Regions from separate parts of the Exiguobacterium sp. s101 genome, predicted to be linked through region 3. Evidence: riboswitches for the same ligand, from Rfam matches in the RefSeq annotation. Region 3 holds a riboswitch; each other region holds the start of a gene.

What was found. Region 3 has a riboswitch for S-adenosylmethionine ahead of KNO76_RS09140 (methionine ABC transporter ATP-binding protein). Riboswitches for the same ligand answer to the same signal wherever they lie in the genome.
Region 1: another riboswitch for S-adenosylmethionine. It lies ahead of metK (methionine adenosyltransferase); the one in region 3 lies ahead of KNO76_RS09140 (methionine ABC transporter ATP-binding protein).
Region 2: another riboswitch for S-adenosylmethionine. It lies ahead of KNO76_RS07475 (Na+/H+ antiporter NhaC family protein); the one in region 3 lies ahead of KNO76_RS09140 (methionine ABC transporter ATP-binding protein).

What each region holds. Positions count from the first base shown of each region.
Region 1 covers NZ_JACSKX010000017.1:928-11,421, forward strand. The annotation lists gene KNO76_RS12445 (Gfo/Idh/MocA family protein) at 1-246, shown strand, start outside; gene KNO76_RS12450 (iron-containing alcohol dehydrogenase) at 321-1,484, shown strand; gene KNO76_RS12455 (glucose-6-phosphate isomerase) at 1,591-2,943, shown strand; gene ytkD (RNA deprotection pyrophosphohydrolase) at 3,043-3,516, shown strand; gene KNO76_RS12465 (alpha/beta hydrolase family protein) at 3,497-4,264, shown strand; gene pckA (phosphoenolpyruvate carboxykinase (ATP)) at 4,283-5,854, opposite strand; SAM riboswitch class I at 6,176-6,295, shown strand; gene metK (methionine adenosyltransferase) at 6,428-7,636, shown strand; gene KNO76_RS12480 (hypothetical protein) at 7,677-8,198, opposite strand; gene KNO76_RS12485 (GNAT family N-acetyltransferase) at 8,363-8,833, shown strand; gene KNO76_RS12490 (alpha/beta fold hydrolase) at 8,922-9,638, shown strand; gene mnmM (tRNA 5-(aminomethyl)-2-thiouridylate-methyltransferase MnmM) at 9,669-10,244, opposite strand; gene mnmL (tRNA modification radical SAM protein MnmL/YtqA) at 10,198-10,494, opposite strand, start outside.
Region 2 covers NZ_JACSKX010000007.1:22,090-32,583, forward strand. The annotation lists gene KNO76_RS07470 (GGDEF domain-containing protein) at 95-1,774, shown strand; SAM riboswitch class I at 1,873-1,968, shown strand; gene KNO76_RS07475 (Na+/H+ antiporter NhaC family protein) at 2,036-3,319, shown strand; gene KNO76_RS07480 (TVP38/TMEM64 family protein) at 3,337-3,981, opposite strand; gene trhO (oxygen-dependent tRNA uridine(34) hydroxylase TrhO) at 4,207-5,148, shown strand; gene KNO76_RS07490 (divergent PAP2 family protein) at 5,266-5,691, shown strand; gene KNO76_RS07495 (PucR family transcriptional regulator) at 5,782-7,005, shown strand; gene ald (alanine dehydrogenase) at 7,138-8,268, shown strand; gene murB (UDP-N-acetylmuramate dehydrogenase) at 8,357-9,277, opposite strand; gene KNO76_RS07510 (diacylglycerol/polyprenol kinase family protein) at 9,432-10,082, opposite strand; gene KNO76_RS07515 (DUF1836 domain-containing protein) at 10,234-10,494, shown strand, end outside.
Region 3 covers NZ_JACSKX010000009.1:65,861-76,354, forward strand. The annotation lists gene KNO76_RS09105 (3-hydroxyacyl-CoA dehydrogenase/enoyl-CoA hydratase family protein) at 186-2,597, shown strand; gene KNO76_RS09110 (acetyl-CoA C-acetyltransferase) at 2,616-3,788, shown strand; gene KNO76_RS09115 (acyl-CoA dehydrogenase family protein) at 3,802-5,586, shown strand; gene KNO76_RS09120 (hypothetical protein) at 5,676-6,407, shown strand; gene KNO76_RS09125 (arsenate reductase family protein) at 6,455-6,808, shown strand; gene gcvH (glycine cleavage system protein GcvH) at 6,857-7,240, shown strand; gene KNO76_RS09135 (thioredoxin family protein) at 7,429-7,686, shown strand; SAM riboswitch class I at 8,137-8,242, shown strand; gene KNO76_RS09140 (methionine ABC transporter ATP-binding protein) at 8,320-9,348, shown strand; gene KNO76_RS09145 (methionine ABC transporter permease) at 9,338-10,000, shown strand; gene KNO76_RS09150 (MetQ/NlpA family ABC transporter substrate-binding protein) at 10,028-10,494, shown strand, end outside.

The sequences.
Region 1 (10,494 bases), on a different contig from region 3:
GAAGAGAAGGATACGATGCGTGTGGAATGTCGCGGAACGAAAGCTGGGGCCAGCTTATTTCCACTCACCCTTCATACCGAAAAATATGGAGCGCTCTTTGACGAGCAACCTGCTTATTTGACTGAACACGATCCGTACGAACGGCAAATCCAGCTCTTCCTTGAAGCCTGTCGACAGGAGCCGAATTATCGTCAAGCGGAGGAAGCAGTCATCTTGCATCGGATCATCGACCGCATCTATCAGTAAGCACGATACTTTTCATTCCGTAAAAACAGGGTATATAGTGAAGGTGTTACATATTTCTATGAGGAGGATGACTTATGCACAACTTTGAATACAAAAACCCGACAAAACTAATTTTTGGGACACATCAGGTCGAAAAATTAGCTGGAGAACTCGAAGTGCTCGAAGCGAAGAAAGTGATGCTTGTCTATGGTGGCGGAAGCATCAAAAAGAACGGGACGTACGATGAAGTCGTGGCCGAACTTGAAAAAGCCGGTATCTCATACGTAGACTTCTCAGGTGTTGAACCGAACCCTCGTATCGAGACGGTACGTCGTGCTGTGAAATTTGCCCGTGAAGAAAACATCGATGCCTTACTCGCAGTCGGCGGAGGTTCCGTCATCGACTGTACGAAACTGATCTCAGCGGCAATCCCTTATGAAGGGGACGCGTGGGACATTGTCCTCCGTGAGCATATCCCGACAGAGGCGGTGCCATTCGGGACGGTCCTCACACTCGCGGCGACGGGGTCAGAGATGAACTCTGGGTCGGTCATTACGAACTGGGAGACACAAGAGAAGTTCGGTTGGGGCCATCCGCTCGTATTCCCGACGTTCTCCATCCTTGATCCACGTTACACGGTGTCGGTTCCGAAAGACCAGACGATTTACGGCATCGTCGACATGATGAGCCATTGCTTCGAACAATATTTCCACCCGAACCATGCACCGGTACAGGAACGCATGACAGAAGGTGTTTTGAAAGCGGTCGTGGAATCGGCTCCGAAACTCGTGAACGATTTAGAAAACGTAGACCTTCGTGCCATCATCTTGTTCTCGGGTACGATGGCATTGAACGGTGTGCTTCAAATGGGTGCTGCGGGAGATTGGGCGTCTCATAACATCGAACATGCGGTATCGGCTGTTCACGACATCCCGCACGCAGGCGGTCTCGCGATCCTCTTCCCACGTTGGATGGAACACGTATTGGATGAAGACAACGCAGCACGTTTCGCACGACTCGGTACCGAAGTATTCGATGTCGAGCCGGGTGAACATGACTTGGAGACAGGGAAACGGACAATCCAAGCTGTTCGTGCATTCTTCGACCAACTCGGTGCGCCAAACTCGCTCCGGGACTACGAAATTGATGAGTCGACATTCGATGCGATTCTCGATTCGGCAATGAAGCGTGGTGCATTCGGTCGTTTCCGTACACTTGAACGGGAAGATGTCTCAAAAATCTTAGAACTTAGTAAATAAGGCGAATTCTTGCCTATTTTGCAATAATGATTGAACGAATCCGACGTTTCCGTTTATGATGGGTCATGTATGGCTCTTTTACGAGCGATTTAAAGGAGGAAATGACATGTCAACTGTACGTTTCGATTATTCAAACGCGCTCTCATTCGTAGGGAGGCACGAAATCGACCAAATGCAAGAAACGGTAAAAACCCTTCACTCTGTGATTCACGAGCGAAGCGGAGCCGGAAGTGATTTTCTTGGGTGGGTCGATCTTCCGACCGAATACGATCAAGATGAGTTCGCACGAATCAAAGCTGCGGCGGAACGAATTCGCGAGAATTCAGACGTTCTCGTCGTCGTCGGAATCGGAGGATCTTACCTCGGTGCCCGTGCAGCGATCGAAATGCTTCAACATTCGTTCTTCAACGTATTATCAAAAGAAGAGCGCAAGGCTCCACAAGTATTCTATGCGGGCCACAATATCTCATCGACGTATATGAGAGAATTGCTTCAAGTGCTCGAAGGAAAAGACGTCTCGGTTAACGTCATCTCGAAATCAGGGACGACGACAGAACCTGCGATTGCTTTCCGTGTCCTTAAACAGTTCATGGAAGAAAAGTACGGACAAGACGGGGCGCGTGAGCGCATCTACGCAACGACAGATCGGGCTCGCGGTGCACTCAAGACCCTCGCGGACGCGGAAGGATACGAATCGTTCGTTATTCCTGATGATGTCGGTGGACGCTTCTCTGTCCTCACACCAGTCGGTCTTCTTACGATTGCCGCTGCCGGAATCGATATCGATGCCTTGATGGAAGGGGCACGTGACGCACAGAACGCTTACAGCTCTCCTGAATTGGCAGAGAATGAAGCATATCAATATGCGGTTGTACGAAACGCCCTTTACGCAAAAGGAAAGTCGATTGAGATGCTCGTCAACTACGAACCGGCTCTTCACTACGTGTCAGAGTGGTGGAAGCAGCTTTACGGTGAATCAGAGGGGAAAGACAATAAAGGGATCTTCCCTGCGGCTGTCGATTTCTCGACGGATCTTCACTCAATGGGGCAATACATCCAAGAAGGTCGTCGCGACTTGTTCGAGACAGTCATCCGTGTGAAAGAAGTTCGTCATTCGATGAACGTTCCAGAAGACGCACAGGACTTGGATGGCTTGAACTTCCTTGCCGGTGAAACGATTCAATTTGTGAATGACAAGGCGACAGAAGGAACACTTCTCGCACACACAGACGGCGATGTACCGAACTTAGTCGTCGAATTGCCGGAGATGACCCCCTATCACCTTGGTTACTTGTTCTATTTCTTTGAGAAAGCATGCGCGATGAGCGGTTACATCCTCGGAGTGAACCCGTTCAACCAGCCAGGCGTCGAAGCGTACAAAGCAAACATGTTCGCTTTGCTCGGTAAACCGGGATATGAAGAACAAAAAGCAGAACTCGAAAAACGCTTGAATCAATAAGAAAACGAATCGGTCCGCAAGTCGGGCTGATTTTTTTGTTTGAAACTGGGTGAAGACAAGGTAAAGTGAGAGTAGATAGGGGAAAGAAAGGGATGGACTATGAAGACATTCAAGGATTACTATCATAATCAAGTTGAGCTAAGCTTCACCCATTATCCATTCTCAGACACACCGCTCCACGTCTGGGTCGTCGCCCGTTACGAGGATAAGTGGGTATTGACGAAGCATAAACAAAGAGGACTCGAGTTTCCGGGCGGGAAAGTCGAGCCGGGCGAGCATGAGGACGCCGCCGCAATCCGAGAAGTTTATGAAGAGACCGGTGGAATCGTGAAGACACTACGCTACTTGGGACAGTATCGGGTGCTCGGTCGAGGTGATACGGTCGTCAAAAATATTTACTTTGCAGAGATTGAGCGATTTGAAGATCATCCTGCCGTCGACGAGACGGATGGGGCCGTCTTGATTGATGCATTGCCGGGTAATTTGTTACGCAATCAACGTTATAGTTTTATGATGAAAGACCGAGTCTTACCGGAGACGATGAGGGTTCTACATGAACAACAGTTGGTTTGACCGAGTTGATGTGTTACCACCGTACGCAGGTTATCGGGTGACAAGAGGGTGGTACACGACAAATGATGGAGAAGAGGTCGTAGCGTATTCAATCGAACCAAAACAACCGAATGGGCACGTGTTGATGTACTTACGGGGAGGGACGGCACGAATCGGGGACGTCCGTTTACCGCGGCTCATGCAATTCGCATCACGCGGCTTTCATGTCGTCGCTCCCGTCTATCGTGGCAACCATGGTGGGACTGGAAAAGAGGATTTTGGTGGGGATGACTTGGAAGATGTGCTCTCGCTCTTCGATCGCGTTCAAACGAGCGGACGACCGGTTCACGTGCTCGGCTTTTCGCGAGGCGGAATGATGGCACTATCGCTCGCCTCCGAACGACCGGTCACCACGGTCACATCCTGGGCAGGCGTGACGAACCTAGAATGGACATATGAGGAACAGCGTTCGATGCGGAAGATGTTACGTCGCATGACAGGTGGGGACCCAAGGACAGCTGAGTCCGCATACGTCGAACGCTCCCCGCTCTATAAAGAATGGGAGGCCCCGACACTCATCATCCATGGTACGGATGATGAGCAGGTTCGCTTGCGTCATGCGACAGCTGTCGCTGAGAAGTTAGGGGAGCAGGCTGAATTTTGGGTGGTCCCATTCGGACATCAGCTCCCATTTTGGGATAAATGGGAGACGACAGAGCAGGCGATGGACTGGATGATACAGCAAGAAAAAACACCGACTCATGATTGAGTCGGTGTTTTGATGTAGTTAGATGACGAGTGGACCGGCTGCGATGATTGATTCACTTGCTTTCGTGAAACGCTTGAAGTTCTCTTTAAATTTCATGGCAAGTGCTTTTGCCTCCATGTCGTAACGAGCTGAATCGTTCCATGTATCTCGTGGATTGAGAACAGTACTCGGTACACCTTCGATGGCTACTGGAATCTCGACATTGAAAATGTCATGTTTCATCGTTTCGACATCACGAAGCTGTCCATTGATTGCGGCGTTGACCATCGCGCGCGTATAAGCGAGTTTCATACGTGAACCTTCACCGTATGCACCACCTGTCCAACCTGTGTTGACGAGATAGACATCGACATCGTGTTTTTCAATCAATTGACCAAGCATATCCGCGTAACGCTCTGGTGCGAGCGGGAGGAACGGTGAACCGAAGCAAGTCGAAAACGTCGCTTGTGGTTCTGTGACACCGCGCTCCGTGCCGGCAAGTTTTGACGTATAGCCAGACAAGAAGTGATACATCGCTTGCTCTTTCGTCAATTTGCTGATCGGTGGCAAGACGCCGTACGCATCTGCCGTCAAGAAAACAATTGTATTCGGATGACCTGCGCGTGATGGGAGCATCGCATTGTCGATGAACTCAATCGGATATGCCGCACGCGTGTTTTCCGTTAAAGAAATGTTTTTGTAGTCTGGTGTTCGATCATCGTTTAGCACAACGTTTTCAATCAATGAACCGAATCGAATCGCATCATAAATTTGTGGTTCGTTCTCACGTGATAAATTGATTGTCTTTGCGTAGCAACCGCCTTCAATGTTAAAGATGCCGTCTGGTGACCATCCGTGTTCATCGTCACCGATCAAGTGACGCTCAAGGTCAGCCGAAAGTGTCGTCTTCCCAGTTCCCGACAATCCGAAAAAGAGAGCCGTTTCGTTCGCATCATTGACATTTGCCGAACAGTGCATCGATAACACGTTTTGTTCAGGCAACAAGAAGTTCATGACGGAGAAGATTGATTTTTTGATTTCACCACCGTATTCTGTTCCCCCGATCAGAATTGTACGTTTGGCGAATGAAACGAGAATGAACGTCTCTGAGTTTGTGCCATCGACCGCAGGGTCTGCTTTATAACTCGGTGCATAAATGACCGTAAACGGGTCGAACGCACCTTTCGTCGGCCATTCACGTAAGAAGAGTTGTTTAGCGAATAGACTATGCCACGCATACTCTGTGATGGCACGAACGGGTAAGGTGTAGTGTTCATCCGCGCCAGCCGCAGCTTCAAGATAGTAGAGCTTATCTTTCTTCTCTAAGTGATTGAGTACTTTTTCAAGAAGTGCTGAAAACTTCTCTTCAGCGATTGGTTGGTTGACCTTCCCCCAATCGACAAGGTTGTTGCTGACTTCATCTTGTACGACGAATTTGTCTTTCGGTGACCGTCCGGTAAAAGCACCGGTGCTGACAGATAATGCCCCGTCTTTTGTCAGTACACCTTCACCATTTTGAATGGCTTCTTCTACCAGCTCTGGAACCGTCAAGTTCCGTAACATGTCGGTACGATTAATTAATTCTTCGATTTTCAGGAGCGTTGTCGCCATCCTGAATCCCACCTTTCCCCTAAATAGATGTGGATGAAATCCGCATACTTCCGCAATCAAGATTAATTAGTATGACGTTTTTAATTATATGTGACACACTAATTAAAAACAAGCATTTCTTCTCTATTAAGTAAGCGCTTTCTTACAAGGATAGTTTAACACATTCTCTTATCACAAGGTGTTAAAAAAAAGAAACGAAATAAAAAAATGGTTGAAGATTCACAAACAGAAATGTTTAGCAAGTCTGTGAAAAAATACGAATTCGTTCAATTCCCTTGACATAATCGGATGTCATTTATATGATGGTTTTCGTAACGGATACTCTTATTCTGAGCGGTGGAGGGAACAAGGCCCTACGAAGCCCAGCAACCGTCCGACATGAAGTCTTGTGCGGAAAAGGTGCTATCCTGAAGCGAAGCCATTAGCTTCGAACGATAAGAGGGTAAGGAAGAACGATTCAACCTTTCCCCATGTATGTCATCGGGGGAGGTTTTTTTCATTACCGTCCCAAAGCAACGCGTAAGGGGAACGAGTACCGTCCACATATCACCCTTATTATAGGAGGTTTTTTGAATGTCAAATTTGAACCGTCGACTTTTTACTTCAGAGTCGGTTACTGAAGGACATCCAGACAAAATTTGTGATCAGATTTCTGACTCGATTTTGGATGCCATTTTAGCGGAAGACCCGAATGCCCGTGTTGCGGCAGAAACGTCTGTCACAACAGGTCTTGTACTCGTAGCTGGTGAAATCACAACGTCAACTTACGTGGATATCCCGAAAGTTGTCCGTGAAACAATCCGTGAAATCGGATACACACGTGCGAAATATGGTTTCGATGCTGAAACATGTGCAGTCTTGACATCGATTGACGAACAATCGGTCGATATCGCGCAAGGTGTAGACCAAGCCCTTGAAGCTCGTGAAGGTCAAATGACTGAAGAGGAGCTTGATGCAATCGGGGCAGGAGACCAAGGTCTCATGTTCGGATACGCAACAAACGAGACACCTGAACTCATGCCCCTCCCAATCTCGTTGGCACACAAGTTGTCACGTCGTCTTGCGGAAATACGTAAGAACGGTACGCTTGAGTACCTCCGTCCGGATGGGAAAACACAAGTAACGGTTGAGTACGATGAGAATAACAACCCTGTTCGTATCGATACAATCGTTATCTCGACGCAGCATGCAGAAGAGATTACACTCGAGCAAATTCAAGAAGACTTGAAAAAATATGTCATTGAAGCAGTCATTCCGGCTGAACTTATCGATGCTGAAACGAAATACTTCATCAACCCGACTGGTCGCTTCGTAATCGGTGGACCACAAGGGGATGCAGGTTTGACAGGACGTAAAATCATCGTCGATACGTACGGTGGATACGCTCGTCACGGCGGTGGTGCATTCTCTGGTAAAGATCCGACAAAAGTTGACCGTTCAGCGGCATACGCAGCCCGCTATGTAGCGAAAAACATCGTTGCAGCAGGACTTGCGGATAAAGCGGAAGTACAACTCGCGTATGCAATCGGGGTTGCACACCCTGTATCAATCGCTGTCGATACATTCGGCACTGGAAAATTGAGCGAAACAGAACTCGTTGAACTCGTTCGTGAGAACTTTGACCTCCGTCCGGCAGGTATTATCAAAATGCTCGACCTTCGTCGCCCGATCTACAAACAGACAGCAGCTTACGGTCACTTCGGTCGTACAGATGTGGAACTCCCTTGGGAGCAAACAGATAAAGCAGCAGTTCTTGAAGAAGGCGCGAAGCGTTTCGTGTAATCAAAAACGACCTTTCCGCGGAAAGGTCGTTTTTTTTGGTTCATGTAGTTGGTGGTGTCTGTTTATTTTCGTCTGACTCAGAATCGTTGGAAGTTGTTTCTTGTCCGAGAGCTGTATCTTTCGCTTCGACGACCTTCTCACCGATATCTTGTAAATCAGACTTGGCTTCTTGTGCCGTATCAACGATTTTATTGACGTCTTCTTTAACTGTATCTACTTCTCTGACGACTTTTTCATATACGTTCTGAACGTCTGTAGATACTTCCTGAATTTTGCCGGAAGCCGTCTTCACTTGTTCAATAACCTGTGAGGCTTTACCAGCAGGGTCTTGTTTCATTTCATTGACAATGCCGCCGACCGAAGATTTTGCGCTCGAGAGGGATTGTTTCGTATGATCTCGATTCGAGGAGCTAAGTAATGCGAGGAGACCGCCGACAAGTGCACCGAGTAACATGCCGGTCACGACGTTTATTTTCGGACTTCCCGCGTTCATTTGGTCAAATTGACGATTTGGGTTCTCTGTTTGTTCGACTTTCGGGTCATGCTCTAATTTTGGTTCCATGTTGTTCCACTCCTTCATTTGATTGGCATTGCTAGTTTTATACCCAAGTCGAATGCTGAGATAACGTTTTATAATGAATCGTCATGAAAAAGAAATGTAGTGCAGGATAAAAACACTATGATAGGGAATGATACAAATAGATTGGCCTAAAGGGGGAAGCGATCATGAATATGCGAGAAGCAGTTCCAGAAGATGCGGCGTTAATTCGAACGATTGCACTTGCAACGATTTCAAAGAATGATTCCAATCGGACAAGAGCGATGGAGCGCGCCTATCGACAAGAAGAGATTGTACGAGCAATCAGTTCAAGTGAAGAAGCACGAGAACAATATTTTATCGTTGGCGAGTATGAAGACCATGTCATCGGATTTTGTCATGCCATCGATCGCGGTGACATGTGGGAGATGCTTCGTCTCTATCTTCATCCCGATCACCATCGGAACGGGTACGGTGCAGATTTTTTAAGGCACCTTCAATCGAAAAAAACACAACCGGTGGAAGTGTACGTTGAAAATTCGAATGACCAGGCGATTGCTTTCCTCTTGCATCAATCATTTAAAGAAGTGAATCGAATTCAAGAAGAGGTCTACGACCAACCGATGGAACTCATTCATCTAAGATATGTCCCGAGCTAAGACTCCAGACGGATTTTGCTTAAACATCAGTTGCGGCTGATGTTTTTTTGATACAATGAATATAGTCTATAAATGAGGTGACGGCAGCATGACATATGAAGAAACACAAAAAGGGGTCATCGTCATCGTTTATCCGCTACAGTTCACATCTCGGATCAGCGAGAATTTTATTCGACGACTTCAAGACGAGTACGAAGTAATTGTCGTCCGCGACCAATCGATGGGCTTGACGGCAGAAGATCATAAACAATTGATCAAACGGGCGTTACGTGAGGCCGGCGAGTATAAATTACCGATTCATGTCGTGGCGTTCAGCCTCGGGGCGCTCTTTACAAACCGGCTTCTTCAGGAGTATGATGTGCCGCTCGGGAGCCTGACTTATATCTCTCCATTGTTTGATTGGCATGCGACTCGTCAAATCGGTGGATTAAAACAAGTCGTCGCGAGTGCAGTCGATCGTTTTCGCCCAGACTTACCACTCGGAATGATGACATTCACCGGCGGCGGCGGCGACGAATCGTCCCGATTTGGTGAAATCACATATGCCCAATATCGGGAAATCGAAGAAGAAATCGTAGAGCATCAAGAAGAAAAGAAACATTTGCCACGTCTCCCGCTCGCTTGTTTCTACGCACCTGATGATCAATTTGCAGACGTGAAGTTGACGTTGAACGTCTGCCGAAAGATTGGTGGAGATCAAGTGTATATCCGTCGATTAGAAGGATTCCCGCATTTTGGGTATGAGCGGTTGAACACCAAATTTGCAGAAACGCTCATGACGTTTTATGAATTGATTCAAGAATAAAAGAAGGCGACTCACAGGAGCCGCCTTCTTTTATTTTGAACGTTTTTCAATCGCCACGATGAATGGAGGGTGGTTGATCTGGTTGATGAAGCCGTAACGCAGTACACCCGCCTGCTTTTGGTCAAGCGACTCCACATAGCGAAGCACATCATCCCGTTCGACCTTCCCGCTCTCATGGCCGTGGTAGATGACGATGACGATGACACCACCGATAGCCATGACCTCTAGTAATTGAGACAATGCGGCAATGGTCGTATTCCCTTGTGTCGTGACGGATTTGTCACTTCCTGGTAAATAACCCAAATTGAAGACGGCTGCGGTGATTGGTCGTGTCTCATTCGCGACGACCGTATGAACCGTATCGTGACTATCATGAATGACGGTCACCCGTTCATAGACACCTGCTTCCTGTATACGTGCACGGGTTGAAGCAACCGCTTCTGTTTGGATGTCAAATGCGTATACGTGTCCCGTTTCGCCTACGGCGTTCGCCAAGAACAACGTGTCGTGCCCGTTCCCGGCAGTCATATCGATGGCGACATGTCCTACTTCGAGGTGGTCATGTAGTAATTGTTTTGCAAATGGTAGTACTCTCATTAATCCCATCAATCTCATCCTTCTTTTTTCCTTGGAAGGAATCACGTCGCTCCAATTCCGCACGAATCTTGTTTAGCACCTGCATCTTGTGACGGCTCCATAATGGACCAATCAATAAGTCAGGCGGACCGTCTCCCGTCAATCGATGGACGATCACCTCGGGTGGTATCCGTTCGAGTTGATCACAAACGAGGGAGATGTATGTGTCTTCCTCCATCAAGTCGAGCAAGCCTTTCTCATATTGACGGGCAAGTGGTGT
Region 2 (10,494 bases), on a different contig from region 3:
ATTCAAGCAGGATAGAAGAGAAGCAGGACTCTCACGAAATCCTGACGAATCTTTACTATTATATCTTGAAATTTCCCAAGCTAGGAGGGAACATATGAATCACTTTCGCAAGATGTCCGTGCTCGGCTGGAGTATATGGAGCGTTTTATTCCTCTTCACCATCGGATTATTTGCATTGGATATCCTGCACGCCCCAACCATCGATCCGTTGTCGTTTATTTTAATCTCATTACTCGTCGTCATTTTTCAACTCGACTCAATCGAAGTCAAAGGTGTGTACTTCACTTTTTCTGAGAGTATCGTCTTAATCTTATTTTTATTTTTTGGATTTGAAACGGCACTCATCGTCAACCAAATCGGATTGTTTATTTTTCAATTTGCCAATCTGAAACCAAAAGTCGCCATCCGTCGATTCCGTTTCACTTATCCTTGGAACGCCATTACAGCTTATTTAGAAATTGTTATTCCGGCAGCTGTCTATCTCGCCATTGGTGGCGAGACCGGACTTGACTTTTATTCACAGGAATCTTTTGTTCCACTCGCCGGACTGTTTCTTGAAATTTTCTTAAACACCGTGTTCCAAAAATATCAGGTGAAATGGTGGTTCCGTGTCGACATCGCCTTGAGCGACTTTATGAAGATTGCATTTTATACGTACGTCGTCAGTCTGATCTTCATTTTAGCGGCGGCATTGTTCCGAGAGACCAATCTACTTGTCGTCAGTAGCATCGCGGCTGCATTAACATTTTTTATTAAGCGGCTCCTCATTCAAAAAGAGCGGCAAGATGCATTCAAATCGTTGATCGAACAATACGATGAAGCAAAAGAAGCCGTCTCCTTGTCACAGAGTGAGGCGCAAGCCATCGAAGTTTTTTTAAGTCAGTGTGAACAATTGAATCACTACGATGAAGGATATGTCGAGTTTAGATTGTTCGATCGTATACTCTACTTTGATTTGAAGACACGTCAACCAATCGATCGACCAGTAGTATACGCACTACTCGACATCAGTCAACCGAATGACCCCGTCCTCGACTATGAGATGCGATTTGAATGGGATGCCTCACTTTCCGATGCTTTCCATAATGACTATCATAGCTTCGTCTCTGTCCGCTCGGAAGAAATAGAAGGAATTCGTACATGGATTGTCATGACCGGCGAGCAGGTTTATGGATATCCAAAAATCATTCAGCAGGAAATCATCAAACTCTTAAAGTCGTTCAATCGGACCATCAGTCGGTGTCATGAACGAGACCGTCTCTATACCGAGAGCCGGACGGATAGTTTGACGCTTCTCGCAAATGCACGCGCATTTTATGAATATGGGATTCAACAAATATCCAATATCTCGATGTATCCGATTTCGGTCGCCATGCTCGATATTGATTTCTTCAAAAAAATCAATGATACGTATGGACATCAAGTCGGTGACCACGTGTTACAAGAATTCGGGCGACGAATTCGACAAGTACTTCGTACAGATGATTTTGCCGCACGATATGGCGGGGAAGAATTCATTTTACTCCTCAACCAGTGTGATATGACCCAAGCGATTGAAGTCGCAGAGCGCATTCGTCACCAAATCGAAGCAAAACCATTTTGTGTCGACCAATACGAAATTTCTGTGACCACGTCGATTGGAGTCGATACGATTGAAGCGTTTGGAAATAAGCGTCTAGATGATACGATTCGAAACGCAGACCGTGCGCTGTATGTCGGTGGGAAATATGCAGGACGTAACCGCGTGGCACACTTCAACAATTTAACGACGTAAACTCCCCTTTCTCACATCGAATTGGGGAGTTTTTAAGTTGACAACTAGATTCGAAACAGGTACGTTAGGGAACGTGTTTACTAATTGAATAGATTAACTTTTTATCGAGAGAGACGGAGGGACTGGCCCTGTGAAGTCTCGGCAGCGGGGAACCTGTGCCAAATCCAGCGGGCGTATTGCTCGAAAGATGAAAAGGGTATTTCGCACGAAGGACCTTTTTCTCAGAAAAGGGTCCTTTTTATTTTTAATGAGGTGATTATTTTGGAACAACCAACAGCAAACAAATGGGCACTCTTGCCGTTGCTCGTCTTCTTACTCTTTTTTATCGGAGCGGGTGTCTATTACGGGGATTTTTATAAGTTTCCGGTCCTCGTTGCGGCCATCATCGCCTTGATGGTTGCAGCATTCATGACAAAAGGAAATGCTATCCAAACCGTCGAGCGCATCGCTCAAGGAGCCGGCAATCCGGGAATCATCATTATGATTTTTATCTTCTTACTGGCCGGCGCATTTTCAACCGTCGCTGAATCAATCGGCGCCATCGATGCAACGGTCAACGCTGCGTTGACTCTCTTACCACCATCGCTTCTTTTGAGCGGGCTCTTCGTCATTGCCGCCTTCATCTCCATGGCGATGGGAACGTCGACCGGGACGATTGCTGCACTTGCACCAATCGCACTCGGTATACATGAAGAGAGTGGTGTCAACGTCGCCATCGCTGCGGCAGCGGTCGTCGGGGGTGCGATGTTCGGGGATAACCTCTCGTTTATCTCAGATACGACCATCGCTGCTGTGCGGACACAACGGACGAATATGCGTGATAAGTTCCGAACGAACTTCTGGATTGTGTTACCGGCCGCAATCATCACAACCATTTTACTCGCCGTCTTATCGAACGGTGAATCGACTGTCGATGTCGCTGCATTTGAGTGGTATAAACTGATTCCGTATCTCGCGGTGATCGGACTAGCGTTAACAGGACTGAACGTCATTCTCGTTTTGTTAGGTGGGATTACGCTCACGGGTATCATTGGTCTACTTGACGGAAGCTTATCTGTGACAGCGTTTGTGACAGCCATTGCGGACGGGATGATCGGCATGGCCGAAATCTCGTTCTTGACGTTACTCATGGGCGGACTTGTCGGACTCATTTCACATAACGGCGGTCTCGCATATTTACGTGATGCCTTGACGTCACGCATCCAAAAACGGGCCGGTGCTGAATGGAGTATCGCCGGTCTTGTCAGTGCGACAAACGTGGCGACGGCGAACAACACGATTTCCATTCTCGTAGCCGGACCGCTTGCAGCGAACATTGCAGACGAATATGACATCGAACGGAAAAAGTCTGCTAGCGTGCTCGACATCTTCTCGTGCGGCGTACAAGGGATTCTCCCATACGGAGCACAACTCCTCATTGCCGCAGAGTTGACGGAGACGGCATCGCCTGACCTCGTCCCGTTCATGTTCTATCCGTTCCTCCTCTTTATTTGCGGAGGGATTGCCATTGCTTTCAACTTCCCGCGCTTTAAAAATCAGTCATAAGCGAAAACACCCCTTTCTCAAAGGGGTGTTTGTCGTTTGGTCACCATCTCTTGTTTCAATTGCTCGTTCCGTTTCTTGAACGCCCGTCGCTTGAGCACTTCCTCAAGCCCTCGACTGATGGCCCATAGTATGACTAAGAGCAGACCGAGCATCGACAAGCGAAACGGGCTTTGAATAAATTCTTCCCACTGGTCTCCGATGACAGAGAAAATGACGACGACGAGCAGTTTACCAAATCCCGCTGCTAATATGAACGTACGGAGCTTCATTTGGATGAGCGCCAGTAAATAGGTAATCAAACTGACCGGGATGAACGGGAGTGAATATAAGAACCCGAGCGAAATCGGGCTCATGTGATTAATTCGTTCTAACCAATATATCGCCGTCTTATGCTTCTCAAGCCATCGTGTCATCGGTTTTCGGAAGATGTACCGGACGGCCGCGAAGACGACAATCGTTCCGAGAAGACTCCCGATCCACGACAAGAGAACACCTAACAAAAAGCCATATGTCGCCGCATTCGCAGAAATGATTAAGACGAGTGGCAGAAAAGGGAAGATTGCTTCTAAAAATGGAGCACCAAGACCAGCCCAAGGACCACCAGGCAAACTCTGAAGCCACTCAATCAATTGGATAATGTACTGTTGGAGAGAAGTGAGCATAGTCGTTCCACCTTCAACTTTTGTTACTACTCTATTACCCGAATTCGATTTAGAAGACGCATCTCCCTGCATTCATCAAAAAAAATTAAAAACCATTTGCGAAAATCCGTCGTGATATTTATCATATAATAATGGACTTGTGGTTGCAGGCAAGTCTATTCGTCGAACGACACAACCCAACGTTCGTTTTCCTGCAAAAAACTGAACACAGGGGAGCAACATAACATGGAAACAAAACCAATGCGGGTCTTGCTGTACTATAAGTACGTCAATATCGAAGACCCAGAAACACTCACGCAAGAACATTTGAAGTATTGTAAAGATCTCGGTATCAAAGGGCGTATCCTGATTTCTTCTGAAGGAATCAACGGAACGTGCTCCGGTACATGGGAACAAACCGAGCAATACATGAATGATTTGAAAGCAAGCCCACTCTTCAGCGATATTGAGTTTAAAATCGATGAAGTCGAAGAGCATGCCTTCAAGAAAATTTTTGTTCGTCACAAGAAAGAGCTCGTGACGTGGCGCTTTGATGGTGAGTTTGATGTGCCGAAACAACACGGAGCATACCTAGAACCAGCAGAATGGAAAGAGATGATGAACCGTGATGATGTCGTCATCCTCGATGTTCGTAACAACTACGAGTACGAACTTGGTCGCTTTAAAAATGCGATCAAAATTGATGTAGAGGCTTCACGTTACATGCCGGAATGGCTTGAAGAGAACAAGGACCTCTACGAAGGGAAAACTCTTCTCACATACTGTACCGGCGGCGTCCGTTGCGAGAAATTTACAGCATATATGCGTGACCAAGGTCACGATAACATTTTCCACTTAAAAGGTGGTGTCGCGATGTATGGAAAAGACGAAGCGACAAAAGGAGAGAACTGGGACGGTGAGCTTTATGTCTTCGATGAGCGCATCAACGTCCCTATCAACTCGGTGAACCCATCTGTCGTCTCACATTGCATGCATTGCGGGACAGAAACGGTTCGTTACGTTAATTGTGCCAACCCGGAGTGCAACGTTCAACATTTCTGTTGTGAAGAGTGTGAACCGAAACAAATGCGTTCATGCTCAAAAGAGTGTCAAGAACACCCACGCAACCGTTATATCATCGACAATATTGCAGAGAAACTTCAGGAAACTGAAGGAGTAGTCGGGTAACAAAAATCGACCAAAAGGTGTCACGGATGACTCATCCGCGGCACCTTTTTTGACGAAATCTTAACGTATAATCTGAGACGCTTTCGGGTATAGTGAAGGTACTATGTCAGACAGGAAGTGAATACTTGCATGTTTAACGAACCTTTACTCGCTGCGATTCTTGCTTGGTTTATCGCCCAAGCGGCCAAACTCGTAACTGAACTCATTAAAACACGGGATTTTGAAATTGAAATCATGTTCGCTTCAGGCGGCATGCCGAGTTCACACTCATCTACTGTCGTTGCTCTCGCTACGGCAATCGGTCGTGCAGAAGGGATTGACTCGAGTATGTTCGCACTCGCCGTCGTCTTTGCGACAATCGTCATGTATGATGCTACCGGAGTTCGCCAGGCGGTCGGGTTTCAAGCTCGTCTCTTGAATGACTACTTTAAGGGGATCAAACATGAAACCCCGCTCTTGAATGAGCTTGTCGGACATACGCCGTTCCAAGTCATCATTGGGGCTTTACTCGGCCTTGTCGTTGGATTGTTTTTTCCCATTTAATCGTTAAAGGTATGTCATTTCTCACACTCTCGATTCTTTTTGTGAAGTTTCACAAAGAAGACGGTATACTCAGAGTGAGGAGGAATCGATATGCCTTTTTTGCAGAAATCATATGAATCACTCGATACACTCGCCGAAGCGATTGGCCAAGCGATTCGAGCACCTATTACGATTGAAAATCGCTATCACCAATTACTCGCCTATAGTACCCATCCCGACTCGACCGACCCGGCCAGAATCGCGACCATTATCGGTCGTCGCGTACCTGAAGCCGTGATCGAAGATTTATGGGAGAGTGGTATTTTAAGAGAAGTCACCGTCCAAGATGAACCCGTTGTCATCCCAGCGCGGCTCTCCATCGGTCTCGGGGAACGCGCGGCAATCGTCATCAAACAACATGATGAAGTACTCGGCTATATTTGGAGTTTAGCCCGCACAAATCCGTTCACCAATCAAGAGTTGGCAATTCTACAAGAAGGAGCGACAATCGCCAAGAAACTACTCATGACAATTGCGATGCACGAACGTCGTATCAGTGCCGAGCTTGAACGTTTTTTATTAGATGTCCTTGCTTCTTCGTCGCTCTCCGATTCTAATCGCGAAAGATTGAATGAACTCGCACCTATCGCGGTCGCGAGTCGTCTAACAATCATCGAATGTACCCAACCGATCACCCCTCAACTCGCTGAGCGTCTTCATTATGTGCTCGCAACTCAAGAGGCAATCGAAGTCGTTTTACATGCCATCGATGGTCAGCAGTTACTCGTCTGGCACTATATGAAGTCTGAACTGTCCGATGAAGAGACGGAATTATTAGCTTGGGCGGAACGGTTCGAACAGTTACTTCAAGACAAATTTATCGAATCCGAACCACGACTCGGAATCAGTCGACGCTTTTTTGAGAGTGACATGTTATACGACGCAGCCGAGGAAGCAAGACGCGTCACGACATTGCGTCGCAAGTTCCCTCTCGAACTCTCGACTTCCCGTGCTTTCGAACAGATTGGAATTTATCAACTTGTCCCAGAGCTCGCACGGCGCATCGGGCTCCGACTTGAAACCCATCCGACCATCGAACGGTTGCAACATTACGATTCGTCCCATCAGACCGAACTCGTGACGACACTCGAATGGTATTTTTATTTCGAAGGCAATGTTAAGCGAGTCGCATCCCACCTACACATCCATCCGAATACCGTCCTATACCGGATTCGACGCATCGAAGAGTTGACGAATATCACTCAAGTGTCATTACCGGAACGAGCTATGATTTATTTGGCCATCAAAGCTGGTCAATATCGATTAGAAGACTAGACGTTCGCTTTGTGTTTTTTCACAAAGCGAACGTCTTCGTTTTTAGAATCCATGATAAAGACAGCGCTTTCAATTGGATTTATACTAGGGGTGTGAACAATTTGTGTCAACGGAATGAAAGGGGAATGTTCCATGAAAATCGGGGTATTAAAAGAAATTAAAAACAACGAAAATCGGGTGGCATTAACACCGATGGGTTCATTTATGCTAACAGAGCTTGGTCATGACGTAGTCGTCGAAACGAACGCCGGACTCGGTAGTGGATTCACGAATATGGAGTATATCGATGCAGGTGCAACAATCGTCGAAACAGCGAAAGAAGTATGGGAAGGCGTCGAACTCGCACTTAAAGTAAAAGAGCCACAGCCGTCGGAATATCAATATTTCCGTTCTGATTTGACGCTCTTCACGTATTTACACCTCGCGGCGGAGCCAGAGTTAACGAAAGCGCTCGTCGATTCAGGTATAACAGCAATTGCGTATGAGACAGTAGAGGTCGATCGGACGTTACCACTTCTCACACCAATGAGTGAAGTGGCAGGTCGGATGGCTGCCCAAATCGGAGCACAAATCCTTGAAAAACCTCACGGTGGGAAAGGAATTTTAATGTCAGGATTACCAGGCGTGCCTCGTGCGAATGTTACCGTCATCGGGGGCGGTGTCGTCGGAACGAACGCGGCCCGCATCGCAATCGGTCTCGGCGCAAGCGTTACGCTGATGGACATTAGCCCTGCTCGTCTTCGTCAAATCGATGACTTGTTTGGAAATACCATCAACACGTTAATCTCAAATAAATATAATATCGCCAAACGAGTGGCCGAGAGTGACCTCGTCATCGGGGCTGTCCTCATTCCAGGAGCGAAAGCACCTAAGCTTGTCACAGAAGAAATGGTACAACGAATGTCACCAGGCTCTGTCATCGTAGACGTCGCGATCGACCAAGGAGGCATTTGTGAGACAATCGACCACATCACCACGCATGATGCACCGACGTATGAACGTTATGGTGTACAGCATTATGCCGTTGCTAACATGCCGGGAGCAGTACCACGCACATCAACAATGGGTCTGACGAACGCGACGATGCCATATATCATTGAATGTGCACAAAAAGGCGTATTCCAAGCACTTCTTGAAAATGGTTCACTTCTCAAAGGCTTAAACGTCATCAAAGGGACTGTCACATATGAAGCGGTCGCTCGTGATCTGGAATATCCGTTCGTTCCTGCTCATGAAGCGGTCGCAAAACAAACACAAGCATAAATCTAAGGCAACGAGATGCCCGTTCTCGTTGCTTTTTTGTTATAAATGAAAGAAGGAATCGAACGAAGTCGTCCGATTCCTTCTTTCATTATGCATTCTCAACGGTGATGTCTTCCCCGATAATTTTCACTTCCGGTTCTAACTCCACTTCGAACTTTTCTTTGACGGTCGTTTGGACGTGACGAATGAGCGAGATGTACTCTGTCGCTGTCGCCTCGTCAATATTGACGATAAATCCGGCGTGCTTGAGCGATACTTCTGCTCCTCCGATTCGCTTACCCTGTAGACCTGATTCCTGAATCAACTTGCCGGCAAAATAGCCAGGTGGGCGTTTAAATACACTTCCGCATGAAGGATACTCCAGCGGTTGCTTCGATTCACGTTTATATGTCAAATCGTCCATCACTTCTTTGATCACTTCGTAGTTCTTCGGTTCGAGTTCGAACGTCGCTTCTAATACGATCAATCCCTCTTTAGATACACGACTCGTCCGGTAATCAAGTTCCAGTTCGTTTTTTGACAAATGAAGTACTTGGCCTTCCGGTGTCAATACCGTCGCAGACGTAATGACGTCTTTCGTCTCTCCTCCGTATGCACCAGCATTCATATAGACCGCACCACCGACCGTTCCAGGAATACCACAAGCAAACTCAAGACCAGACAAGCTCTCTGCAAGCGCTTGACGAGAAACATCAATAATCGCTGCTCCAGCTTGTGCAATCATTTGATCGCCATCACGACGAATCGTGTTTAATTCATTCAAATTTAAAACGATTCCGCGGATTCCCCCATCCCGGACAATCAAATTTGAACCGAACCCAAGAACCATAAATGGCATCGCTTCCTGATGGGCTAGTTCTAAAACGGCCTGTACTTCTTCGTACGTATGTGGTGCTACGAAGTAATCTGCCTTTCCACCTAGTTTTGTATACGTGTGCGCCGACAATGGCTCGTCTTGAAGGACGCGCTCGGTCGGAATGATACTTTGAAGTTGCTGTAAAAAGCTCATGCGTTCACTCAATCCTTTACCTTCTATTTAATCAGTGTTCGGTCCCATTTCATTCATCCCGAGCACGTCCCTGAATGGTTTCAGTACGAAACACAGTATACAAATGATTACCGGGCGTGACAAGCAACGTTTTTCTTACAAATTAACAATTAGTTTATAACAATAGTGATGTGGCCATAGCAACTACAATGGGGATTGTAAAGTTATCCCAATCTCGATACGATATCGCTTCTGTCAGCGTTGCAATGATGGAAATAATAAACCCATAAGTTACCACTTGCCACATCACGATATCATTCCACAAAAACAATAAAAATAAGACCGCATATGAACTAAGGAACATCGCGACACTTCCTTGGAAGGAACGCTTTTGGCCGTATAAGTCATAAGTGATTGTGCCGTATTTCCGTCCGATGAGTGCAGCCATCCCGTCTCCCCATGCGAGAACGAGTGAACCGGCTAAAAAAGCAATCGGCTCTGACTCAAAGAAAAAATAGAGGATAACGAGTAACGCGATTGGATAATAAACTGTCCCGAACGACTTTCTTTCCGTTTGATGTACCGGCGATGGACTTTTGTATAACAAGACCGCGTTCGCAAAGGTAAAAAAGATAAGCGGGACTGCCGCAACGTACCATGACTCTAATAACCAAATCGCTAAAAGAGACCAGTGCCCGACTGCGATATGTACACTTTTTCGAATTGTTTCATCTGTCCACCCAAGACGTTTCCCAACTTGTTCGAGTCCTACGAGAAATACGAGGACGACCACGATCGAAAGAATTGAACTAATCCATTCATTCATTGCTTGACCACCTTTATGTACAGAGTGTATATGATATCGTCATTATACCTTAATCGGTGCCCATCCTAGCTTACTTTTCAAACATTTGGTAGAATGAGGTCAAATGACTGTATAGCCAACGTACGATGTTGGCGATAGAAAGGGTGGCCGTATGCGCGACGCAACTTCAATTCAAACTTTGGCAGATTGCCTTCATTTTATGCAGGTCGGAGAAATCGAGCGAGCCATCGCCCTCTTCCCCGAGGACGTACGTGAGCACTTTCCAAAAGAGCTTCGAAAAATCCACTTGTTTCATATTGAAAAGAACGGCTTATCAATCAACCAAATCGTCGCACTTGCGAACGCATTGACCGGAGAACATCTCTCCGCGACGACAATTCAAAACTGGACGAAGCGTGAAGTCCGGAAAATC
Region 3 (10,494 bases):
TTTTTGTTTATACCACACCCGTTGAAAACTAATCGTTCAATCAAAAAATGGAATGAAATTGAAAAATGAACGCTTGCGAATGAATGTTCATTCATTTATGATAGAAGAGTAAACACGATGGTGATTGCGATTTTTTTTACGCGTGAAATGAATCACTATTCATTCTCATTTTAGGGGGGAACACTATGACGAGTCACATCGAACAATCAACCGACCTCCGTTTGACGAACTCAATTCGTTTTGCGGTCGTCATCGGTTCAGGAGTAATGGGGGCGGGGATTGCGGCTCTCTTGGCGAACGCGGGGATACGTTCGCTCATGCTCGACATCGTACCACGTGAATTGACAGCCAAAGAGGAAGCGAAAGGATTGACGCTCGAGTCACCTGAAGTACGGAATCGTATCGCCTCAGAAAACCGGCAAAAGCTATTGAAACAAAATCCAGCACCACTCGCGACAGCCGACCACCTCAACTTCATCGAAGTCGGGAACTTAGAGGATGACTTGGAGCGCTTGAAAGAAGCGGACTGGATCATCGAAGTCGTCGTCGAGCGCCTCGATGTGAAGCAACAGCTCTTCGAGAAGATTGCACCTTACATCCGTGAAGATGCGATCCTCAGCTCGAACACGTCAGGGATTTCAATCGAAGCGATGGCAAGTGCCCTTCCGGAAGGATTGAAATCACGCTTCCTCGGCACGCACTTCTTCAACCCACCGCGTTACTTGAAGTTGCTCGAACTCATCCCGACGGAGCAGACAGCCCGTCCGGTCATCGACTTCATGTCACGTTTCGCGGAAGACCGTCTCGGAAAAGGTGTCGTCGAAGCAAAAGACACACCAAACTTCATCGGGAACCGCATCGGGACGTACGGCCTTCTCGTCACGTTCGAAGAGATGCTCAAGCAAAACGCCTCAATCGGAGAAATGGATTCAATCACGGGTCCACTCATCGGTCGTCCGAAATCGGCGACGTTCCGCACACTTGACGTCGTCGGAATCGACACGTTCGTCCACGTGGCAGGTAACGTCTATGAGACACTCGAATCAGGCGAAGAGAAGGACACGTTCGACGTTCCCGCAGAAATGAAGCAACTCGTCGAAAAAGGCTGGATTGGACAAAAGGCCGGTCAAGGCTTTTATAAGAAAGAAGGCAAGGTCATTCAGGAATTGAACCTTCAGACGTTCGAATACGAACAATTGAAAGCGATTACAGGTGCTGAACTCGATCAAATCAAGTCACTTCCTGGATCGAAGGCGAAATTGAAAGGTGCTATCTTTAACAAAGGTCGCATCGGACAACTGCTCTGGCCAATCACGGCGAAGACGCTCGCTTACTCGGCGCGTCTCACTGGAGAAATCGCCGATACGATCGTCGCTATCGATGACGCGATGAAGTGGGGCTTCGGTTGGAAGTTTGGACCGTTCGAAATGTGGGATGCCCTCGGTGTTGAAAAATCAGTCGAGCGCATGAAAGCGGAAGGTTATGACGTCCCGGCATGGATCGATGAGATGCTTGCTGCAGGTAATACGTCATTCTACAAGGGAGACCAGTATTACGATAAAGCGTCGAAGGCGTATGTCGAGAAGACCGTCAACCCGAAAGAATTGAAACTCAAACCGCTCGCAAAATCAAACGGTATCATCTTAGAGAACGGTGGGGCACGCCTCGTCGATATCGGCGATGACGTCGTCGCACTTGAATTCACCTCACCAAACAACGCAATCGGAGTCGACATCATGCAGATGATTGAACAATCGATCGACCGTGTCGAGCAAGACTTCAAAGGGATGGTCCTCGCCAACGATGGCAAGAACTTCTGTGTCGGCGCGAACCTTGCGATGATGCTTATGGAAGCAGAAGACGAGAACTGGTTCGAACTCGATTGGATCATCAACAAGTTCCAACAAGCCGTTCAAAAGATTCGCTATTCAAGTCGCCCGGTCGTCGCCGCACCATACGGCATGACGCTAGGTGGTGGGACGGAAATCAGCTTGCCGGCAGCGCGTATGCAAGCCGCGCTTGAGACATACATGGGTCTCGTCGAAGTCGGGGTCGGACTCATCCCAGGTGGGGGCGGAAACGTCAACACGTATCGTCGTCTCCTTGAGCAGACGCCAAAATCGATGCAAAACATTGAGAAGGCTGCACAGCAGACGTTCGAGAACATCGCGATGGCGAAAGTATCGAAGTCGGCATTTGATGCGAAGACGCTCGGTTACCACCGTGCGGTCGACGGAATCTCAATGAACCGTGACCACTTAACGTTCGATGCGAAACAGACGGTCCTTGAACTGGCTGACGGGTACACGGCACCCGTTCGCGAGAAGTTACCGGTCGTCGGTCAAACGGGTAAAGCGACGCTCGAACTCGCGGCGTATGAAATGTTCTATGGTGGTTATATTTCAGAGCACGATTTGAAGATCGCGAAGAAACTCGCACACGTCATCAGCGGTGGCGATTTGGCATACGGTACGCTCGTCGACGAGCAGTACTTCCTCGACATCGAGCGTGAAGCCTTCTTGAGCCTCATCGGGGAGCCGAAGTCGCAACAACGGATGCAACATATGCTCGTGAAAGGCAAACCACTACGGAACTGATAAAGGGGGACAAAACAGATGAGGGAAGCAGTCATCGTAGCCGGCGCACGGACGCCGGTCGGAAAAGCAAAGCGCGGTTCGTTCCGTAACGTTCGTTCGGACGAGCTCGCGGGATATGCCATCAAGGCAACGCTTGAGCGTTCAGGATATAAAGGCCCGATTGATGACGTCATCATGGGTTGTGCGATGCCAGAAGCGGAGCAAGGGATGAACATCGCTCGCTATGCGGCGGTCCGGGGGGGACTGTCGCACGAAGTACCAGCGATTACCATCAACCGCTACTGCTCGTCAGGCCTTCAAGCTATTGCGGATGCAGCGGCAAAAATCATGATCGGTCAAGCGACGGCAATCATCGCCGGCGGTATGGAATCGATGAGCCAAGTCCCGATGGGTGGTCACGTCATCCGTCCAAACCCACACATCATGGAGACGGCACCAGAGTACTACATGAGCATGGGTCATACGGCAGAACGTGTCGCGGCTGAATATAATATCTCGCGTGAGGACCAAGATGCATTCGCCATCAACAGTCACCAAAAAGCGGCGGCAGCCATCGCAGGTGGCAAGTTCCAAGAAGAGATTGCCCCTGTGACGGTCATCGAGCACGTACTCGGTGAAGACGGAAAAGTCGCTGAAGTGGAGAAAGTCGTGAAGCATGACGAAGGTGTCCGTGCCGACTCGACGGTTGAAGCGCTAGGCAAACTCCGTCCTGCGTTCAAAATCAAAGGTTCGGTCACAGCAGGTAACGCCTCACAAGTTTCAGACGGAGCGGCAGCTGTCCTCGTCATGGAGCGTGAAGAAGCAGAACGCCAAGGGTTACAACCGATGGCGAAGTTCCTCTCGTTCGCGGTCGGCGGTGTCCGCCCGGAAGTGATGGGAATCGGTCCGATCGTCGCCATTCCAAAAGCACTCGAGATGGCTGGTGTGAAGTTAGAAGAGGTCGGATTGTTCGAGTTGAACGAAGCGTTCGCGAGTCAGTCACTCGGTGTCATCCGGGAACTCGGAATTGATCCGTCGAAAGTAAACGTGAACGGAGGCGCTATCGCCCTCGGCCACCCGCTTGGATGTACAGGAGCAAAACTTTCGGTCTCGATCTTGCATGAGATGAAACGACGCAATGAGAAGTATGGGGTTGTCACGATGTGTATCGGCGGCGGTATGGGCGCGGCTGGTGTCTTCGAATTACTTTAAGGGGGAATCGGATATGGAACGTACAGAACATGAATTGATTAAAGGCGGTAGCTTCGTCATTGACGAACTCGACGCAGCGCGTCTCTTCACTCCAGAGGATTTTTCAGATGAGCATAAGATGATCGGGGACACGACAGCAGGATTTGTTGATGACCGTGTCATGCCAGTCCTCGGACGCATCGAGAAACATGAGTTCGACCTCTCAGTCGAATTGTTGAAAGAAGCAGGAGAGCTCGGACTCCTCGGAGCAGACGTTCCAGAAGAGTACGGTGGCTACCAGCTCGATAAAATCTCATCTTCCATCATTACGGAGCGTTTTGCGAAAGCGCGTTCGTTTGCACTCAGCTACGGCGCACACGTTGGGATTGGGACGCTCCCGATCGTCTTCTTCGGATCAGAAGAGCAAAAACACAAGTACTTGCCAAAACTTGCGACAGGCGAATGGATTGCAGCTTACGCACTCACTGAGCCGGGCTCAGGATCTGACGCCCTCGGTGCGAAGTCAACAGCTGTCTTGAACGAGGCGGGCACGCACTACGTCTTGAACGGTGAGAAGCAATGGATTACAAACGCTGGTTTCGCAAACGTCTTCGTCGTCTACGCGAAAATCGATGGCGACAAGTTCAGTGCCTTCATCGTCGAGCGTGACTTCAAAGGAGTTTCAACAGGCGCAGAAGAGCAGAAGATGGGAATCAAGGGATCGTCGACACGTACGCTCATCCTTGAAGATGTTGAAGTACCAGTCGACAACCTTCTCGGTGAAGTCGGAAAAGGCCACGTCATCGCCTTCAACATCTTGAACGTCGGTCGTTACAAACTCGCAGTCGGAGCAGTCGGGTCTTCAAAACGTGCATTCGACCTCTCGGTACAATACGCGAACGAGCGCAAGCAGTTCAAGACACCGATCAGTCAATTCCCGCTCATCCAAGAAAAACTCGCAACGATGGCAGCGAATATCTATGCGATGGAAAGTTCGGTCTACCGTACAGGTGGCTTGTTCCAAGACAGCCTCGACGCACTCGGTGACGAGAATATGCGTGATGGATCGAAAGTTGCACAAGCGATCGCGGAATACGCGATTGAATGCTCACTCAACAAAGTGTTCGCTTCTGAAACATTCGACTATGTCGTCGATGAAGCGGTTCAAATCCACGGTGGATACGGATTCATGGCAGAATATGAAGTCGAGAACCTCTACCGTGACTCACGCATCAACCGAATCTTCGAAGGAACGAACGAAATCAACCGTTTAATCGTACCAGGTACGCTCCTCAAGAAAGCGATGAAAGGTGAATTGCCACTTCTCGCAGAAGCACAAAAACTTCAAAAAGAGCTCATGAGCTACATGCCACAAGAATTGGACGGCTCACCGCTCGCACGTGAGAAGATGCTCCTTGCGAACATGAAGAAAATCCACTTGATGGTCGCTGGTACAGCGGTACAGAAGTATCAACAAGACCTTCAAAACGAACAAGAAATCTTGGCGAAGATCGCAGACATGATCAGTGCCATCTACGCGCTTGAAGCAGCCATCGCTCGTACAGACAAAGCGATCGCACGTACAGGCGAAGAGAAGAACACGCTCAAAGTCCGCTACACAGAAATTTTTGCGGAGCAAGTATTCAAACAAGTCGAACTCATGGCGAAAGAAGTGTTGTACGCAGCGGCGTTTGGTGACGAGCAGCGTATGCTTCTCTCGGCGATGAAAAAGTTCAGCCGCTACCAGCCAATCAATGTAATCGGTACGAAGCGTGAAGTCGCAGCGAGCCTCATCAAAGCGAATAAGTTTATCGTCTAATCAAATTGACAGAAAGGGTGGACCGGACGCGGTCGGCCCTTTCTTTTTTTGAGCTCTGCCACGTACAATAGAGACGAGGGGGAGAGATGATGACAAAACGAGATGTATTACTCGACCGGATGGAACGAATTGGACGGTCCGTTGCCGAACATGACGGCACGCTCATGTTGCTTGCATTAGGATCGATTGGACAAGAGACGGAGCGGTTGGATGAGTATTCAGACCTCGATTTCTTTTTGATTGTCGAGGACGGGCATAAGGCACGCTTTATTGACCGACTTGACTGGCTCGAAGTCGAACCGCTTCACTATCAGTTCCAAAATACGAAAGACGGGCATAAAATCATGTATCATGACGGCATTTATGGCGAGTTCGCCGTGTTTGAACTGCACGAACTGGCGACCATCGCCTATACGCCAGGACGTGTCGTTTGGAGACGTGATGAGGCGCTAGATGTGTTCGCGACACCGGACCTCGCTATCGAGCGTCATACATCCTCTTATTACTACGAAGAAGCATTGACGAATCTATATGTGGGCTTGTTACGCGAACGTCGAGGGGAGACGCTTGCCGGATTCGAGCTCATCCAAGTCGCAGCCGTTCAAAATGTCTTGAAAGCAATCGGTGAACAAGGCGACGCCTTCAACCCGACACGTCGGGTCGAGTCGAGACATCCGCAGATGATTTCTTTCCTGTTGGGCGGGGTATTAGGATATGGCAGATCAGGCGTCGCGGCGTCGACCATCTTACGTTTTATCGAAGAGCGACATGTTGTCAACACGACGATGAAGCGAGAGATTGAGCGGTTGCTTGAGACGTGAATTGATTTCTCAGAATATGCTACATTGATGATAGAGGTGATGAACAGATGGTGACACTATACGGCTATCCACCATGCAGTACGTGCAAAAAAGCAGAAAAATGGTTGAAAGAGCAAGGCATCGATTATACATACGTCCATATCGTCGAATCGACGCCGACGAAAGAAGAACTCGCTGATTTATGGAAGCAATCGGATTTACCGCTCAAGAAATTCTTCAACACGAGCGGGCAAGTTTACCGGAATGAAGGAATTAAAGACAAGTTGCCACATTTATCAGAAGACGAACAACTCGAGTTATTAACGAGCAATGGTATGCTTTTGAAGCGGCCAATCGTCACAAATGGTGAAAAAACGACCGTCGGATTTTCAGAAAAGTCCTTTACGGACGTTTGGGGCTAAGTGCTATAATACAGATGTGAGTCTAATTCATTTGAGGGGGAAGTTAGGATGAGCAAAGTACCAGCAAATTTACGTTATTCAAAAGAACATGAGTGGGTAGAAGTGAACGGGACGAAAGCCCGCATCGGCATCACGGATTTCGCACAGAGCGAGCTAGGGGATATCGTGTTTGTCGAACTCCCAGAAGTCGATGGTACAATTTTGCTCGACGAGCCATTCGGTTCGGTCGAATCAGTGAAGACGGTCTCTGAGTTGTATGCGCCGGTATCAGGACGCATCACAGCAGTGAACGAGGACCTCGCGGATTCTCCAGAACTCGTCAACGAGTCACCGTTTGAAAACGCATGGATGGTCGAAGTCGAGTTGACGGAAGAGTCGGACCTCGACAAGCTCATGTCTGCGGAAGAATATGAAGCGATGATTCAAGGATAATCGAAATCGGCCTCTCCCGAATCGGAGAAGCCGTTTTTTTGTTTACTCGAAGTCGAGGCGGTAGTGATCGGATTTGATGAGCGTCGCTCGTTCAAACACGAGATAGAAGAATATTTTAAAATTTCAACAGAGCACGATTTTTGAATGAGAATCCATCGCCCATTATAATGACAGGAGAGGTGAGAAGAATGATTACAGACGGATACTTATATATATACGCCCCGATGTGTGGTACATGCGCTGTAGCGGAGAAAATGTTGACGGTCATCGAAGCGGTCGACCCTGAAATTAAAATTGAAAAGCGGGATGCGAACTATATTCCGAAAGAGCTCGAAGCGTATCAGGTGATGAGTGTTCCGGCACTATTGAAGCTTGAAAACGGCAAGGTGCGGGATCGTCTTTACGCGTTTCAAAATGTGCAACATGTCCTCTCTTTCGTAAAGTAAGAGAGGAACATTAGAATAATCTGAAAATTTTAAATAATCAGTTGACACAGAAAGTTCACGAATGGTATATTCATTACAACATCTTACTTGAACACAAAATAGGACGCGATATTCCCGACATCAAGACGTTTTGGCGAAGCCGCTGCTACACTTTACACGAATACACGTCAGTCTTCCCTTCGATTGTCCCCCAAAAAAATCAAGCGAGGAGAGACGTTTCGTATAATCGCACGGTCCAAGCTAAGATTGAGTGGTGATTGGTGAATCTCCCCCATGTAAGGGTGGAAATCTTGAACGGGCAAAAGATTCTCATCTATGGGCTGTCCTTCCGTGACTCAAGGTGCTACGTTCTGTGTCGTCCTCGGACGGCACCTTTTTTTAATTTTTTGAAAAAAGGATTTGACAGCAGAAAAAGCTGTCGCTATGATAAAGCTAATCGAATATACAACACTCTTATCAAGAGAGGCTGAGGGACTGGCCCTATGACGCCCAGCAACCGCGGAGTAATCCGAAATGGTGCTAATTCCAGCAAGGTGAAAACCTTGAAAGATGAGAGCAATCGTTGTCCGTACGATAAAGTGCGCACGTTTGCTCAAACGTGTGCGCTTTTTTTGTTGTCAGGAGGGAAATATATTGATTCAATTACGAAACGTCGCCAAATGGTTTGATACGAAAAATGGTCGTGTCCAGGCGGTTGATGATGTATCACTAACGATTGATCGCGGTGAAATTTTTGGAATAATCGGATATTCGGGGGCAGGGAAGTCAACGCTCATCCGATTGCTCAATCGTCTCGAATCACCATCAAGCGGTGAAATCGAAGTTGCCGGGAGCGAGCTGACGAAACTCAGCCCGAAAGAATTACGAGGTGTCCGTAAAAACGTCTCGATGGTCTTCCAACACTTTAACCTTCTATGGTCGCGTACGGTCGCAGAAAATATCAGTTTTCCGCTCGAGCTGATTGGGGTGCCGGCAAGTGAGCGGAAACGTCAGGTTCAAGAACTCGTCGAACTCGTTGGATTGGACGGTCGCGAGGACAGCTATCCGTCACAATTATCGGGCGGTCAAAAGCAGCGAGTCGGGATCGCACGCGCGCTCGCCACAAACCCAGAGGTGCTCCTCTGTGACGAAGCAACGAGTGCACTCGACCCGAAGACGACGGATTCGATTCTCGAGCTGCTCGTCAGCATCAATAAGAAACTCGGATTGACGATCGTCCTCATCACGCATGAGATGCACGTGATTCAAAAGATATGTCACCGAGTCGCCGTGATGGAAGCAGGAAAAGTCGTCGAGACGGGTCAAGTCTCTAATGTGTTCCAACATCCGAAACAACCGATCACGAAAGAGTTCGTCAAACAAATCGGAGCAGTCGACGATTTGTCGCTCACGTTCGAACATTTGAAGGAACGGTACCCGAGCGGTCAAGTCGTCAAATTGAAATTCTTGAACGAGACGGCAGAGCACCCGATTTTGTCTGACGTTCTTAAAACACATGACATCGGATTCAACATCATCGGCGGGAACGTGACACAATCACAAGTCGGTGCGCTCGGCACGCTATTCATCCAATTGATTGGGGAAGCAAGTGAAATCGAACGCGCCATCGCATCGATTCGTTCGCAATCCGTAGAAGTGGAGGTGGAAAGCGATGTTTCCTAACGTAGACTGGCAAATCATGATGGAACAGACTTGGGAGACGTTATATATGACGCTCGTCGCAGGCGTCGCGACATTTTTGATCGGACTCGCTTTAGGTTTGGTTCTCTATATTACAAACGAATCGCTATTATTGAAGAATCGTCCGATTTACGTCTTTGTCAGCGCGATCGTCAACGTGTTCCGTTCGATCCCGTTCATCATTTTGATCATCTTACTCATCCCGTTCACGCTGTTCTTACTCGATACGATGCTCGGTTCGACGGCGGCGCTTCCGGCGCTCATCATCGGCGCGGCACCGTTCTATGCTCGAATGGTCGAACTTGCGCTTCGCGAAGTAGACCGCGGGGTCATCGAGGCGGCAGAGTCGATGGGAGCGACGAAATGGCAGGTCATCTATAAAGTGTTAATTCCTGAAGCACTCCCGGCGCTCGTCTCCGGGATTACAGTGACCATCGTTGCAATCGTCGGCTATACGGCGATGGCCGGAGTCGTCGGAGGCGGCGGTCTCGGGAACTTGGCCTATTTGGAAGGGTTCCAGCGTTCACAAAACGACGTCACGTTCGTGGCGACGGTGCTCATCTTGTTGATCGTGTTCGTCATCCAGTTCATCGGTGACCGACTCGTCACGAAAATTGATAAACGTTCAGCATAATCACACATACATTTGGAGGGATTCATTATGAAAACTTGGAAAACAGTACTCGGATTGACAGCTTTATCAGCATTCACGGTTCTCGCGGCTTGCGGCGGAGAAGAGGCAGACTCGGGGTCTGGCGATGAAAAAACATTGATCGTCGGTGCATCGAACGTACCGCACGCTGAGATTTTAGAGCACGTCCAAGAAGAATATGAGGCAAAAGGGTACAAGCTTGAAATCAAGAAGTTCCAAGACTACGTACTTCCGAACAAGACGCTCGCGAGCGGGGAGCTCGATGCGAACTACTTCCAACATGAGCCGTACCTCAAGTCACAAATGACTGAAAACAAAGATTACAAATTTGCCTCAGCGGGTGGCGTCCACATCGAGCCGATCGGGGTCTACTCACAAACTTACAAAGCGCTCGATGAACTTCCGGAAGGGGCAGAAATCATCATGAGTTCATCGGTCGCTGACCACGGACGAATTCTTACGATGCTCCAATCAGA